Regions from separate parts of the Exiguobacterium sp. s189 genome, predicted to be linked through region 1. Evidence: riboswitches for the same ligand, from Rfam matches in the RefSeq annotation. Region 1 holds a riboswitch; each other region holds the start of a gene.
The links. Region 1 has a riboswitch for thiamine pyrophosphate ahead of KNO99_RS12040 (Ykof family thiamine-binding protein). Riboswitches for the same ligand answer to the same signal wherever they lie in the genome.
Positions count from the first base shown of each region.

Region 2: another riboswitch for thiamine pyrophosphate. It lies ahead of thiT (energy-coupled thiamine transporter ThiT); the one in region 1 lies ahead of KNO99_RS12040 (Ykof family thiamine-binding protein).
Region 3: another riboswitch for thiamine pyrophosphate. It lies ahead of thiW (energy coupling factor transporter S component ThiW); the one in region 1 lies ahead of KNO99_RS12040 (Ykof family thiamine-binding protein).
Region 4: another riboswitch for thiamine pyrophosphate. It lies ahead of tenA (thiaminase II); the one in region 1 lies ahead of KNO99_RS12040 (Ykof family thiamine-binding protein).

Region 1 is NZ_JACSKM010000010.1:6,534-9,761, forward strand. Features, by position in the region: gene KNO99_RS12030 (hypothetical protein) at 1-138, shown strand, start outside; gene KNO99_RS12035 (GTP-binding protein) at 250-1,449, shown strand; TPP riboswitch at 1,509-1,609, shown strand; gene KNO99_RS12040 (Ykof family thiamine-binding protein) at 1,692-2,282, shown strand; gene KNO99_RS12045 (ECF transporter S component) at 2,275-2,850, shown strand; gene KNO99_RS12050 (ABC transporter ATP-binding protein) at 2,843-3,228, shown strand, end outside.
Region 2 is NZ_JACSKM010000002.1:294,741-297,968, forward strand. Features, by position in the region: gene rpmB (50S ribosomal protein L28) at 1-52, shown strand, start outside; gene KNO99_RS04315 (thiamine diphosphokinase) at 109-696, opposite strand; gene thiT (energy-coupled thiamine transporter ThiT) at 693-1,268, opposite strand; TPP riboswitch at 1,342-1,442, opposite strand; gene rpe (ribulose-phosphate 3-epimerase) at 1,463-2,119, opposite strand; gene rsgA (ribosome small subunit-dependent GTPase A) at 2,123-3,010, opposite strand; gene pknB (Stk1 family PASTA domain-containing Ser/Thr kinase) at 3,053-3,228, opposite strand, start outside.
Region 3 is NZ_JACSKM010000001.1:505,519-508,746, reverse strand. Features, by position in the region: gene KNO99_RS02640 (VOC family protein) at 1-381, opposite strand, end outside; gene KNO99_RS02635 (GNAT family N-acetyltransferase) at 500-976, shown strand; gene thiW (energy coupling factor transporter S component ThiW) at 1,005-1,490, opposite strand; TPP riboswitch at 1,558-1,658, opposite strand; gene KNO99_RS02625 (hypothetical protein) at 1,706-2,446, opposite strand; gene KNO99_RS02620 (hypothetical protein) at 2,520-3,209, opposite strand.
Region 4 is NZ_JACSKM010000001.1:463,282-466,509, forward strand. Features, by position in the region: gene thiD (bifunctional hydroxymethylpyrimidine kinase/phosphomethylpyrimidine kinase) at 1-533, opposite strand, end outside; gene thiM (hydroxyethylthiazole kinase) at 530-1,321, opposite strand; gene tenA (thiaminase II) at 1,318-1,992, opposite strand; TPP riboswitch at 2,081-2,185, opposite strand; gene KNO99_RS02350 (potassium channel family protein) at 2,312-2,716, shown strand; gene KNO99_RS02355 (hypothetical protein) at 2,724-2,876, opposite strand; gene KNO99_RS02360 (aminoglycoside 6-adenylyltransferase) at 2,927-3,228, opposite strand, start outside.

The DNA of each region.
Region 1 (3,228 bases):
GATGAGGTGCCGAGCGTCGATTCAGACAAAGATGAGGATGAAGTCGGATTGACTCAACTCGACTCGATTTATCGGGCTGAATGGCAGGCGAACGCTTATCCGCGCTCGGAAGCCGAAAGAAGGGCACTTGAAGAATAAATTCCCACATATTCAAAAACACGTCGTTGGACGTGTTTTTTTGTTGACAAAAAGATGTTCCCATTCCATTATATAAAGAGTAATCATTACGATTTAAATGGAGGATATATCATGAAACGAATTCCAATTACGGTACTCTCGGGGTATCTTGGTAGCGGCAAGACGACGCTGCTTAACCACATCTTACATAACCGGGATCACAAGAAATATGCCGTCATCGTGAACGATATGAGTGAACTGAATATCGATGAGAAGTTGATCGAGCAGGGAGGATTCTCCCGGACCGATGAAAAATTAGTCGAACTTTCGAACGGATGTATCTGTTGCACGCTTCGCGAAGATTTGTTGACAGCCGTCTATGAATTAACGAAAGATCGTGAGCTCGACGGCATCATCATCGAGTCTTCTGGTATCTCTGAGCCGATTCCTGTTGCGCAGACGTTCACGTATGCCGATGACGCGCTCGGAATCGATTTGACGAGCCGTGTCTATATCGATGCGATGGTCACGGTCGTTGATGCGTACCGCTTCTTCAAAGATTTCAATTCCGGTGAATCGCTTATGGAACGCCAACAAGCCGTCGATACAGGTGACGTACGTGAAGTCGTCGACCTTCTCGTCGACCAAGTCGAGTTTGCGGACATCATCGTATTGAACAAGGCGGACAGGGTATCTGAAGAAGAACTGCAGGAAATGAAGGGCTTACTGAAAACGCTCAATCCGAGTGCTAAGTTGTTGACGTCGACCTACTCGAATGTGGCGTTAGATGACCTGCTTGACGTCCGGTTGTTCAATTTTGACCAAGCGATGCGCGCTGCAGGTTGGATTCAAGAACTCGAGTCGGAAGAACATACGCCGGAAACGGAAGAGTATGGCATCAGCTCGTTCGTTTACCGTCGGCGTCGACCATTCCATCCTGAGCGTTTGATGAATTGGATGGAACATTACCCTGAAGAAATCGTTCGTGCCAAAGGTTTCTTGTGGATTGCGACACGAAACGACCTTGCTTGTCTGTTTTCACAAGCTGGGTATGCATCAACGCTCGAACATGCGGGGCGTTGGTTAGCGACACTTCCGGAGAGCGAACGAGAGGCTATGTTTGCAACCGAACCGGAACTGCGCGAAGACTACATCGAACCGTACGGAGACCGACAGAACGAATTGGTCCTCATCGGTCAACGAATGGACCGTGAGACGGTCGAGCGGTCACTTGACGCTTGCTTGTTGACGGATGAGGAGATGGAAGCATCGTGGGATTCGTTCCATGACCCGCTCCCTGGTACAGGTCAATTCGTCACATATTCAGATTGACCGTTTACAAAGCTTCGAAACATCGCTATACTGTGACTGCATAAGTAACCGCATATTAATGACTGCACTAGGGGTGCTTCGGCTGAGATGAGAGCATGGCTCCGATCCCTTATAACTCGATCCAGATAATACTGGCGTGAGGAAGTGCGGCACTTTCTCTATGCAAGTTTGTATAGATTTTGCTGCTGCATTCTCATGAATGCGGCTTTTTTTATGCAAACACATTTAGAGGGGGAAATAGAATGAATGAATCATGTGGTACGAGTCCGATTGTCGGGTTTCGATTCACACTAAGCCCGATGACAGACGATTTTGTCGGGACAATCAAAGGTGCACTAAAACGAACGGATCTGTCAGGTGTGTGGAGACATACGGATGATGTGTCTACGGTCATCCGTGGACAAGTCGAGCACGTGTTTGACGTCGCTCGAACGGTGTTGAGTCTTGCTTCGGAGGAAGGAAAGCACGTCTCGATGAGCGGAACGTTCTCTGTCGGTTGTCCGGGAGATTCGACGGGAGACGAGGCACTCGAGGCTCCGAGCGAACCATCAAACAGTGCATCAAGAGACCAGTATGTGTCTTCGCAGTTCGCACTCTATCCGATGGGTGCTGACAATTATATGGAGCTTATCTATGAGGAAATCGAGCAAGCAAAACAGGCTGGTGTCTATAACGAGTCGATGCATTATGCATCAGGCATCCACGGAAACTTAGATGACGTGTTCTCATACTACGAGGCGGCCTTTAAGCGGACGCGCGAAAAGAACCGACATGTTGTCATGACGGTGACGTTCAGCGTAAATAGTCCGTCACATGGAGGGCGACATGCTTAAATCGTGGAAATTGAAAGAAGTCGTCCTCGTCTCCGTATTATCTGTTGTCTTCGCGGTCGTCTATTTATTGTTCGTTCATATCGGTAACTTGTGGGCAGGGTTGATCGGTCCCATCGCCTACGAGTGGATCTTTGGCATCTGGTTTATCGTATCGATTATCTCGGCATACATCATTCGTAAACCGGGGGCAGCATTCATCTCAGAAGTGATGGCCGCAACGATTGAGATGTTGATTGGCAATGCCATTGGACCGCGCATCATCTTGGTCGGCATCGTACAAGGTTTAGGGGCAGAAGCCGTCTTTGCGATGACGGGCTATAGACGTTATGAGCTATGGGTTCTCATGCTGGCCGGATTTGGGTCGGCTGTCACGAGTTTCGTCTATACATATTTCATGAGTGGCTTCGCGATGTTAGAGCCAGGCTATGTGGCGACGATGTTCGGGCTGAGAGCCGTCAGTGGGATGGTCATCGCTGGAATCGGTGGGAAGTTGCTCAGTGACCTATTGCTGAAGACAGGATCACTTCGCGGTTATGCGATTTCACGAAGTGGGAACGTCCATGGTTGAGACAGAGTCACTTCATTTTCGATTCCCAGAGAGTTCTGAGGCGATTCTTAAGGATGTCACGGTATCGGTTCGGCAAGGTCGTACGATGTTATCTGGAGCGAGTGGGAGCGGGAAATCGACGCTTCTCGCGCTATTCAACCGTCTCTATCCGGAGAATTGTGACGGAATCCTTGATGGTAGACTCGAACTACTTGGACGATCATACGACGACTATGCACCTGGCGAGATCAATCAGCAGGTCGGAACGGTGTTTCAAGACCCGGATACGCAATTTGTCATGGAGCGGGTGGAAGAAGAACTGATTTTCACACTTGAGAACTTGTCGGCACCTGTCTCAGACATCGAGCAACGCGTAACGGAAATCCTCGAATCGTTACA
Region 2 (3,228 bases), on a different contig from region 1:
CGTTTGGGTTTCAGCTCGCGCACTTAAATCAGGTCTCGTTGAACGCGTATAATACTTATACACGAACGAATAAATCCCAGCGGCATTCGCCGATGGGATTTTTTTTGCTTATTTTTTAATGATCATGACGAGAACCATTCCTTGATGGACCGTCAATCGGGCAGACGCTTCGGTCCATTCATTCGAAATCGTCAACGCCTCCCCACTCTTGACCTCATGATGGTCGAGTGGATACTTGACACCTTCAATCGAGATCGTGGCCGTCTTCCAAGGCATGAAGGAAAGATAGTGCCCGTCTCGCTTCATAATGACCTCGCTACCTGTTCTCACGAGATAAACCGTTTGACCATCTCCGTGAAGAACCATCTCCGGATACGCTTCAAGTAAGCCGACGTTCGCAAACGTCATATCGATGCGTCCGCCTAAGCCACCGTATACATCCATCCGTGTCGCCCCGCGTTCTCTCGCGAACGCTAATGCAATCTCTAAGTCCGTCACGTCTTTCTCCGAAGGATAGCGTAGCGCCTCCTCAGGCGGTAGTCCTTTAAACGAATCAAAGTCCCCGACCACGACGTCTGGCATGATCCCTTCATCTAATAATCTTTGATATCCACCATCGACACCGATGACAAAATCGGCATCACGCGGTAAGTCCGGAATGGGTTCCGGACTCGCCGCGACGATCAATATATTCATTGACGGAGATCCCGTGTCGCCACACGCGTGAAACGTGGTGCTGTCGTGAAGAGGAGCACCAACACGATGGCTGAGATGACAAAGGATGGTGCCATATACGTAGCATTATAGCCTAGTGAATAGGCAACGACCGGACCTTCTGCATATTCAGCAAAGAAGACAATTCCCGAGATGACGTGCGCCGCGTATCGTAACATCGAACCAAGGAGCGCCCCGAGTACTAAATAAGTGGCAAGCGTCTTCGTCGCCCCGTTGCTCGCAGCTTGCTTCACACGCCCCGCGAACACTCCAGCCATTCCGACGAGACCATAAGCGACCGTATAGTCGAGCAGGAATTGTACAGGCGTGAAAATATAGGCACCGAACAAGAGTTGAAGTGTCCCAACGAGGGCACCTGTCGCGAGACCACCTTTTAATCCGTGGCGGAATGCCATCACAAAGATCGGGAGCATCGCTAAACTGATGGATCCCCCTTGTGGCAAACGGTATGGAATGAGCAAATCAAAAATGAGCCCGAGCGCTGCAAACAATGAAATTTCAATGAGCGCTTGTAATTTGAAACGTGATTTCATCTTTCTTCCTCCTTTATTTGGTTGAACGACAAAAAGCAGCATGACGTAAACGCCATGCTGCTTGGATTCGCAACGTGCATTTTCGCCACATCCCTACGTCCGTGTGAACGGAACAGGTTCAAAGGGTTAGCGTATGCCTCTCAGCCACATCATGTGACACCCCTTGCGACTCTATCTTGTTGTTCTATCGTCGATTATACACGAGATGCGCCACGAATGCTATCGATGGCTGCTTTATAATCTGGTTGATTATAGATGGCTGATCCCGCAACAAGGACATCAGCCCCTGCGTCGATGCAATATTTTGCCGTTTCCGCGTTGACACCACCATCGATTTCAATCTCGAAATCAAGCTGACGGTCTTGGCGGAGCTGACTGAGTGCTGAAATTTTCGGTACGACCGATTCGATGAAGGCTTGTCCCCCGAACCCTGGGTTGACGGTCATGAGCAATACCATGTCGACGTCCGCAAGCACGTGCTCAATCGTCGAGAGCGGTGTATGCGGGTTCAAGACGACTCCGCATTTTGCGCCAGCCGCTTTGATTTGTTGCAAGACGCGATGCAAATGGTTCGTCGCTTCCACGTGAACGGTCACGATGTCCGCACCCGCTTTCACGAAGTCTTCGACATAACGTTCCGGTTGGTCAATCATCAAATGCACATCGAGGACCATGTCTGATTTTTTACGCAAGCTTGCGAGGACCGGCAGACCAATCGAGATGTTCGGCACGAACTGTCCGTCCATGACGTCAAAATGGATATAGTCCGCTCCCGCTTCTTGGACAGCTTTCACTTCCGCCTCCAAATTGGCAAAGTCGGCCGCTAAAATAGATGGTGCAATTTTAATCATCTGTCAATACCTCCGTTTTCGATCGTTTAACTCCTCCATAAAGGTAACATAATTCTCGTACCTTGTTGAAGCGATTTCACCATTTTCAACGGCTTGTTTGATGGCACATCCCGGTTCATTCAGGTGAGCACATCCGCGGAACTTACAATCGTCATGGCGTTCCACGAAATCAGGGAAGCACCATCTGAGTTCATCTGCCTCAAGTTCTTGAGGAAACTCCAAGCTTGAAAATCCAGGTGTGTCGGCAACAAGACCGTCCGCTAATTGAATTAACGTCACGTGACGCGTCGTATGCTTTCCTCGACCGAGTGATTTAGAGATTTCCCCTGTCGCCAACTCGAGCTCTGGCGCGACAGCGTTAAGTAACGAACTTTTTCCGACACCGGTCTGACCGGCGAAGACACTCGTCTTCTCTTTGAAAAGACCGCGCACTTCATCCACTCCGTGAGCATGCTCCGTCGATGTCTCAATCACGTCATATCCGATGGCCCGGTAACGTGCAATCGCTTCTTGTATCGGCTCGACTTCATGTTCATCGAGCAAGTCCATCTTCGTCAAGACGATGATCGGATGAATTTGCTTTGACTCGATGAGGACGAGGAAACGATCGAGTAAATGATACGAAAACGCCGGTTCTTTTACTGAAAAGAGGAGGAACGCCTGATCGATATTGGCAATCGGCGGGCGAACGAGGTGGTTTTGACGCTCTTCCACCTCTAAAATATAGCCGGTCCCATCTTCTTGATCTTGAATCACCACATCATCGCCGACGACCGGTGAGATGTTGCGCTTTCGAAAGTTTCCTCTGGCCCGACAACGAATCTCTTGATTCGTCTCGGTCATCACATCGTAAAACCCGCCTTGAAGGCGAATGATTGTTCCTTTCATTATGACTACCTCCTTTAAAAAAGAGGTGACGACACCGTCACCTCTTTATTGTGCCTCTTCAGCTTGTGCATATGTGACTGAATCTGTTCGGACAATCTCACCATCGACTTCAATCGTCGCCGTCCCGACTTCGTCAGGGGCAATGACGAGCGTATACGAATACGTTGTCGTCTCTGTGATTTGATCACGAAGCACCTCAATCTCACCACGTGCGTCAACCG
Region 3 (3,228 bases), on a different contig from region 1:
ATGGAACGGGGAAGTCACATCTTCCGAGATAAGACTGATCGTATGTCCATCCGGGTCCACTACGTCAAAGCAAGACATGCCTCCGAAATCGTGAAGCGGTGTCGCAATCAACCCTGCTTGTTCGAACGATTGATACGCGAAATGAATGTCTTCACAAATGACGTTGAAATATACATGGGCTTGTCCTGACGCATCTTTGAACGTTGTGGGTTGCGGTGACGAGGTTTGGATCAATCCGAGCTGAGTCGAACCGTCTGGTAGACACAAACCGATGCCTCCTTCCCAGCGACCAATTTCTTTGGCATCAAAATAAGTGGTATACCAGTGTAGGGACTGTTCGACATCTGATACGGGAATGAAGATACTTCCGATTCGGAACATATGATAACCTCCCTTTCTATTTCTAGTGTAGCGAATGCATGATCTTGAAGATACGGGGGAAGAAACTTTTTACGGGAGAAAGCGTATGAAAGAGAGAGAAAATCAATGAGGTGAAAGCATGAAAGGAAATGAAATCACGATTCAGCCGATTGATGCATTCAATCGAGAGGCAATCATTACTCTATCAGTGGACGAGAAACAGTCCCGATTCATCGAGACGAATGCCGAGTCGCTTCAAGAGATGGTCGAGGATACGAAATATAATTGGCAGAGCTATGCATTTTATGACGGTGAGCGACCGGTTGGCTTCATGATGGTCGGAGCAGAAAATCAGACAGAACGTTATGTGTGGCTCGATCGTTTCATGATGGATCAACACGAACAGGGGAAAGGCGTCGGGACGAAGTGTCTACGCACCGCAGTGGAATTTATCCAGACAGAGTACGATGTGGATGATATCATTCTGAGCCTCCATCAAGAGAATGAAGCCGCGAAACAATTTTATGCGAAGAACGGGTTTGTCGACAGCGGCTTAATCGATGAATCGAATGGCGAAGCAATCTGGGTCTTTCACACAAAAAACCGACCGTCATGAGTCGGTCGGATTCCTAAATCAAAATACGTTATTTGAGTGTGCTCGGTCGCAACTGTTTGACACGTGATAAGACGAGCCAACCGAGAAGCGCGCCTGTCAAACTAGAAGCAAGGAACGCTGGAATGAAGAAGAAGGCACCGAACGTCGAACCCATCAACAGTTTTGCGTACGGGACGGCAATCAACGAAGCGATAACCCCAGTCCCGATGATTTCTCCGAGAGCGGCCGCATAGACGCGGTTCGTGCGAACGAAGAACATACCAGCAAGAAATGCACCAATCATGCCACCGGGGAATGCGAGCAGTGACCCTGTGCCGGTCATGACGCGAATGAGTCCGGTCACGAAAGCGACGAGAACGGCTCCGATTGGGCCGACGGTAACTCCGGCAATCACGTTCACCATATGTTGAATCGGATAAGCGCGGGCGACACCTGTGGGAATCGAGATGAACATTGAGCCTACGACGGCGATGGCGACGAGCATTGCCATCCAAGTGAGTTGTTGAATACGCATGAATAGTCTCCTTTCAAAAATAAAAACGCCACGTTTCCAGATGGAAAAATGGCGTGGACATACAGAGACGTATCCCAAGCCACTTCCCTACGCTGGTATGAGCCAGATCAGGTTCGAAGGGTCCGGCACAAATGCCGTCTCAGCCCGAAGGCTCCCCTAGTGGTCGTTTATTGACTTGAGTATAGCATAACTAAAATCGGAAAGAAGGGACGGAATTATCCCTCATTCTTGGCTAATAGGTCCTCATAGTCCTTCTCGTTCCAAAAGAGCGGTGAGATGGATTCGGGACCTTTTAATATTTCTCCATCTTGATCATATACGATGGCATATCCGTTCTCGACATCGAACACGAACAAGTCGGCAGTGACTTCGGTCACGCCATTGCCGGCGATAATCACATCGTCGATTGGTTCCCGTGCCAGTTCGACACCCGCTTCATCGAGTTCGACGAGGAGGGCTGACGTGTACGCATGGCGGTCATAGACGGATTGAAATTCATCCTGCGTAAGGATGACGTCGGTAGGCGGGGCACTCGTTCCAAATTTTCGATTCTCTATCTCTTCGACATACTGAAGGAAAGACTCCTCTTGCCAAAACAGCGGAGCGACCGATTCGGAACCGTTAATCAACGTCCCGTTCTGACTGTCGAATACCGTGGCATACGTCCCGTCATCGAGTTTGAACGGATAAATATCTGCATATGTGTGCTCAAGCCCGTTTCCGGCAATGATGACGCGTTCAAACGTCTCGCGGAACGGTTTGATGCCTTGTTGTTCGAGCGCAGCGAGGAGCGGTTGTGTTTGTTCATATTGGTCATAGACGTCTTTAAAGTCTTCGCGCGTCCATTCAGTGATGGGTTCATCGGTTGATTCGATCGGGATCGGATTGTCTGCCACCGTATCCGTACAACCTGTGAGTAAAAGTGCACCTAATCCGAATATCGCCCATCGTCTCATGATTTCATCCCCTTAACTGACATTTTCCACCATTTTATCATTCATGAATGAAAAGTAGAACCTGTGCACATTCTCACTCGGGGTGAGGACGTGTCGCGTAGTGATCGAGTGTGCTCTTAAAGTGGAGTGTGTCTTCTTCAGAAATCGTCACGCCTGAGGATGTTCCGTAGCGGACCGCATGATAAACGGACGGGTTCATCGGTAAATCGATGCGTTGGAACCACTCTTGCAGTGTCTCATGAGCACGCAATCGCTTGACTGGTACGAGAGATTGGTTGAATGTGATCAGTGCATCGCGAATCGGGACGTTCGTGAACGCTGTGAGCGTCGAAACGGAAGAAGCGTTCTTGTTTAGTAGCGATTCGACAAGCGGGTCTATGCTTGAATCAACATGATCTCGTGCGCGCGCCAAACGTTGCTTTCGTTTTCGATAGACATAAAAACCGAGCAAACAGAATGCAATCAAAGCGACCAATAAACCGAGATTTCGTCGTGTGGACTCTCCAGAGCCCGTAAATCTCTCAAGAGGTTTTATTTTTCCTTTTCGAGGATCCAATTCAAACGGGTAATCTGCTTTGGATTCACCGATTAAAATTCCATCCTCATCCGATAGGAGATCAGTCGGGGGACTGTTATTTTCCTCGACGGGGATCGTTTCCGGGTTGTAGAGCCATTCGAATACACTCGTTGCAACCATCATCATCGTAAAGGTGACGAGGAGTGTAGCGGCAATCATGAGAAAAAACTTGTTCGTCCAGCGCAAGAAGTTACCTCCTTTTTGA
Region 4 (3,228 bases), on a different contig from region 1:
ATATGCCCACCTTTGATGATGACGACTTCGACTCCGAGTGCACGAATCAATTGAGCGGCCTTCATCTGATCTGCCTCTGTTCGAATCTCGATTCCGGCCAATACCTCTGCCTCAGGGATATTTGGCGTCACGACCGTCGCATACTGCAACAGCTTCGTCCGAAGTGCCTCGATTGCACTAACTTGCAACAAAGAAGCGCCCCCTTTCGCCACCATGACAGGATCGACGACGACGTGTTGGAAACGATGACGTTCAAGTGCTGCGGCTACCGCTTCAATCCGCTCCGCATCTACCAACATGCCGGTCTTACATGCTGTAATCTGAAAGTCATTGGCCACTGCATCGATTTGCCGAGTGATCATTTCCGGGGAAATTGCTTCAATCCCGTGCACGCCGAGTGTATTCTGGGCTGTGATGGCGGTAAGTACACTTGTCCCGAACGCACCGAGCTCTTGAAACGTTTTTAAGTCGGCTTGAATACCAGCTCCGCCCCCTGAATCAGATCCTGCAATCGTCAAGACTTGTGGTCTCATGAGGTCGACACCTCGATTCGATTCGTCGGGATTGTATATTGCGTCAATTGATGGAGGGCATTTAAAAAGTGAATCGGAAAATCTCCTGGTCCTTCTGCCCGTTCACTCGCCAACTCCCCGCAATAGGCATATCCTGATACGGCTGTCACCGTCGCCTTGAGGGCATTCTTTTCGACCGCTAGACATGCTCCGACGACCGCACTGAGTAAGCATCCCGTACCGGTCGTATCGGTCATTCGTTTCGTCCCACCATGAACTTCTATGACGACACTTCCGTCGCTGACCATATCTTCTTTTCCGGTCACGGCCACGACACATCCATATCGTTTCGCCGCTTCGAGTGCCAATTGATTTGGTTCATACGCCCCGTCACCCGCATCCACACCTCGCGCTGTCCAATCAACGCCAATCAATGTGGCAATTTCTCCTGCATTTCCACGAATGACCGATACACGGACGTGGCGAAGGATCCGCTCGACGACATCTCGGCGGAACGATGTCGCCCCGACTCCGACCGGATCGAGCACGACCGGACACCCCGCTTCATTTGCAGCTTGTCCTGCACGAATCATCGTCGCTTCCGTCATCGTCCCAAGTGTCCCGATGTTTAACACGAGCGCATCGCTCACAAACGTCATCTCTGCCACTTCTTCAATCGCATCTGCCATGACGGGAGAGGCACCGATGGCGAGCAGTCCATTCGCCGAAAAGTTGGCGACAACCGTGTTTGTGATGTTGTGAATCAACGGTTCCTGCTTTCGAATCTCACTCCAAATTTCATGTCTCATTGGTTGACCTCCTGTGACAACGTCCAAGATTCGAGCGTCCATGCCATTTCCCAGAAGGCGACTTCGTAATAGCAACTCTTCAAGAAGAGTTTTGTGTAACGAAGCCGTTCTTCTTCTGTCGCTTGTCCAGCCAATTCATCCAACCGATCAATCTGTTCTTCCACTAACTCACGGAACCACTCCGAACCGTACGTCGCAATCCAAGCTGAATAAATCGGATGGTCGGGTCGTTTATCTTTTAAGCGTTCACCGATTTCGTAATACACCCAATAACACGGAAGGATTGACGCCAATACGTCACCGAGTGTCGGTCCTGCCTGTTGCATATGAAGCGCATACGCGTAAGCGGTCGGTGCCGGCTCGAATGTCGCCAGTTCAACATCCGTCACGTTGAGCATCGTAAAGAACTCACGATGAAGTGAGAGTTCCGCCTCGATCGTGTGTAAGGCATGTGTCAAAAAGCGACTCGATAGTTCCATTGTCGGTGCGAGCGTCGCCCCTTTGGCCTGCACTTTTGAGAATTGATTCAAGTAATACGAATCTTGCATGACGTAATGTCTAAACTTTTTCTCATCGAGTGTTCCTTCTCCGAGTGAACGGACGAACGGATGATGAAAGCTTGCTTCAAACAATCCATCCGCTTCCTGACGTAAGTGATCTGTAAATTTCATAACAACTCCCCCTTATAACAGATAAAAAGACGCCGCCTCCCATAACGGAAGCGGCGTCTCGAACAGTCATATCTAGGTGAAGCCATATGAGTCGTCTCGCCCACTTCCCTACGCTAGCGTGAACTAGATCAGGTTCGAAGGGTCTGGACCTTGTCCATCTCAGCCGCGTGACGCGACTCCCCTAGTGGCAAACATTATGAAATTCAGTCGTCTTCGACCACATTCTATCAATCTTTTCATCAATTGCAAACCTTTTCCGATTCTGTTTCTCATTTTCTGCTTCGGGAATGGGTAAGTGAATCTATTGTGCGAAAGGGAGATGTTCAGATTGAATCCGATTTTACTAATCATTGCGTTACTTTTCATCAGTTTGAACGTATTTTGGTTTTTCAAACGTCAAACATACAAGCAAACAGGATTTGACGGGAGATTGTTCGCTCAGTTGTTCGTTAGCCTATTTGGAGTCATGTTAGGATTCACATTGATTTATTATGCTTTGTCTCGTGATTCAGTCATTCTTGTGACTTCACTCGAATCCATGAATACCGTTGAACCGACTTGGGAAAACCTCCTGTATTTCAGCGGGGTCACTTTATTATCAATCGGATTTGGTGATTTGTTGCCGATTGGTTTGACCCGATTATTCGCCATCATCGAAGGCGCCATCGGCATTTTGTTACCGAGTGCCTTCTTCATCAAATCGATGTATCAAAAAGACAAGTGAACATGTCCTAGCGCCCCGTGATGAGTAAGAACATATTAAATGCGACGAGACCAAGGGGAAGCATCGCGACCAAAATGATCGGCCATTTCTTTAAACGAATGCCGACAAAGAGGACAAGACTTCCGACTAAAAGGGCAATAAATGTCGTATATGGGTTCATGAAAAAACGCTCCTTTCTCTATAAGGAGCGTTTCCCGGCTCACGGCCTCATTAATCGTTCGAATGTCGAAGTGTTGCACATGCGGCACGGACGCGTCTGGCTTCTTCTTCCCGGAAGACGAAATCACCTTGTTCCGCGACACGTTGTGCACAAAAGAAGAAGAGTGATTGCAGGCGATCATGCGTGTCTTCGATTGCGCTCAGCTCAGCCGAGGCATACGTCGCCGTGAGCATCTCCCACAATTCTTCTGGCAAGTGGTCGCGCATCCCGTCGCCCGACTTCCCGAGATTCACAGAAAAGTTCGTCGCATAGCCGATATTCCATTGCATCATCTGACGGAGCATATTTCGCA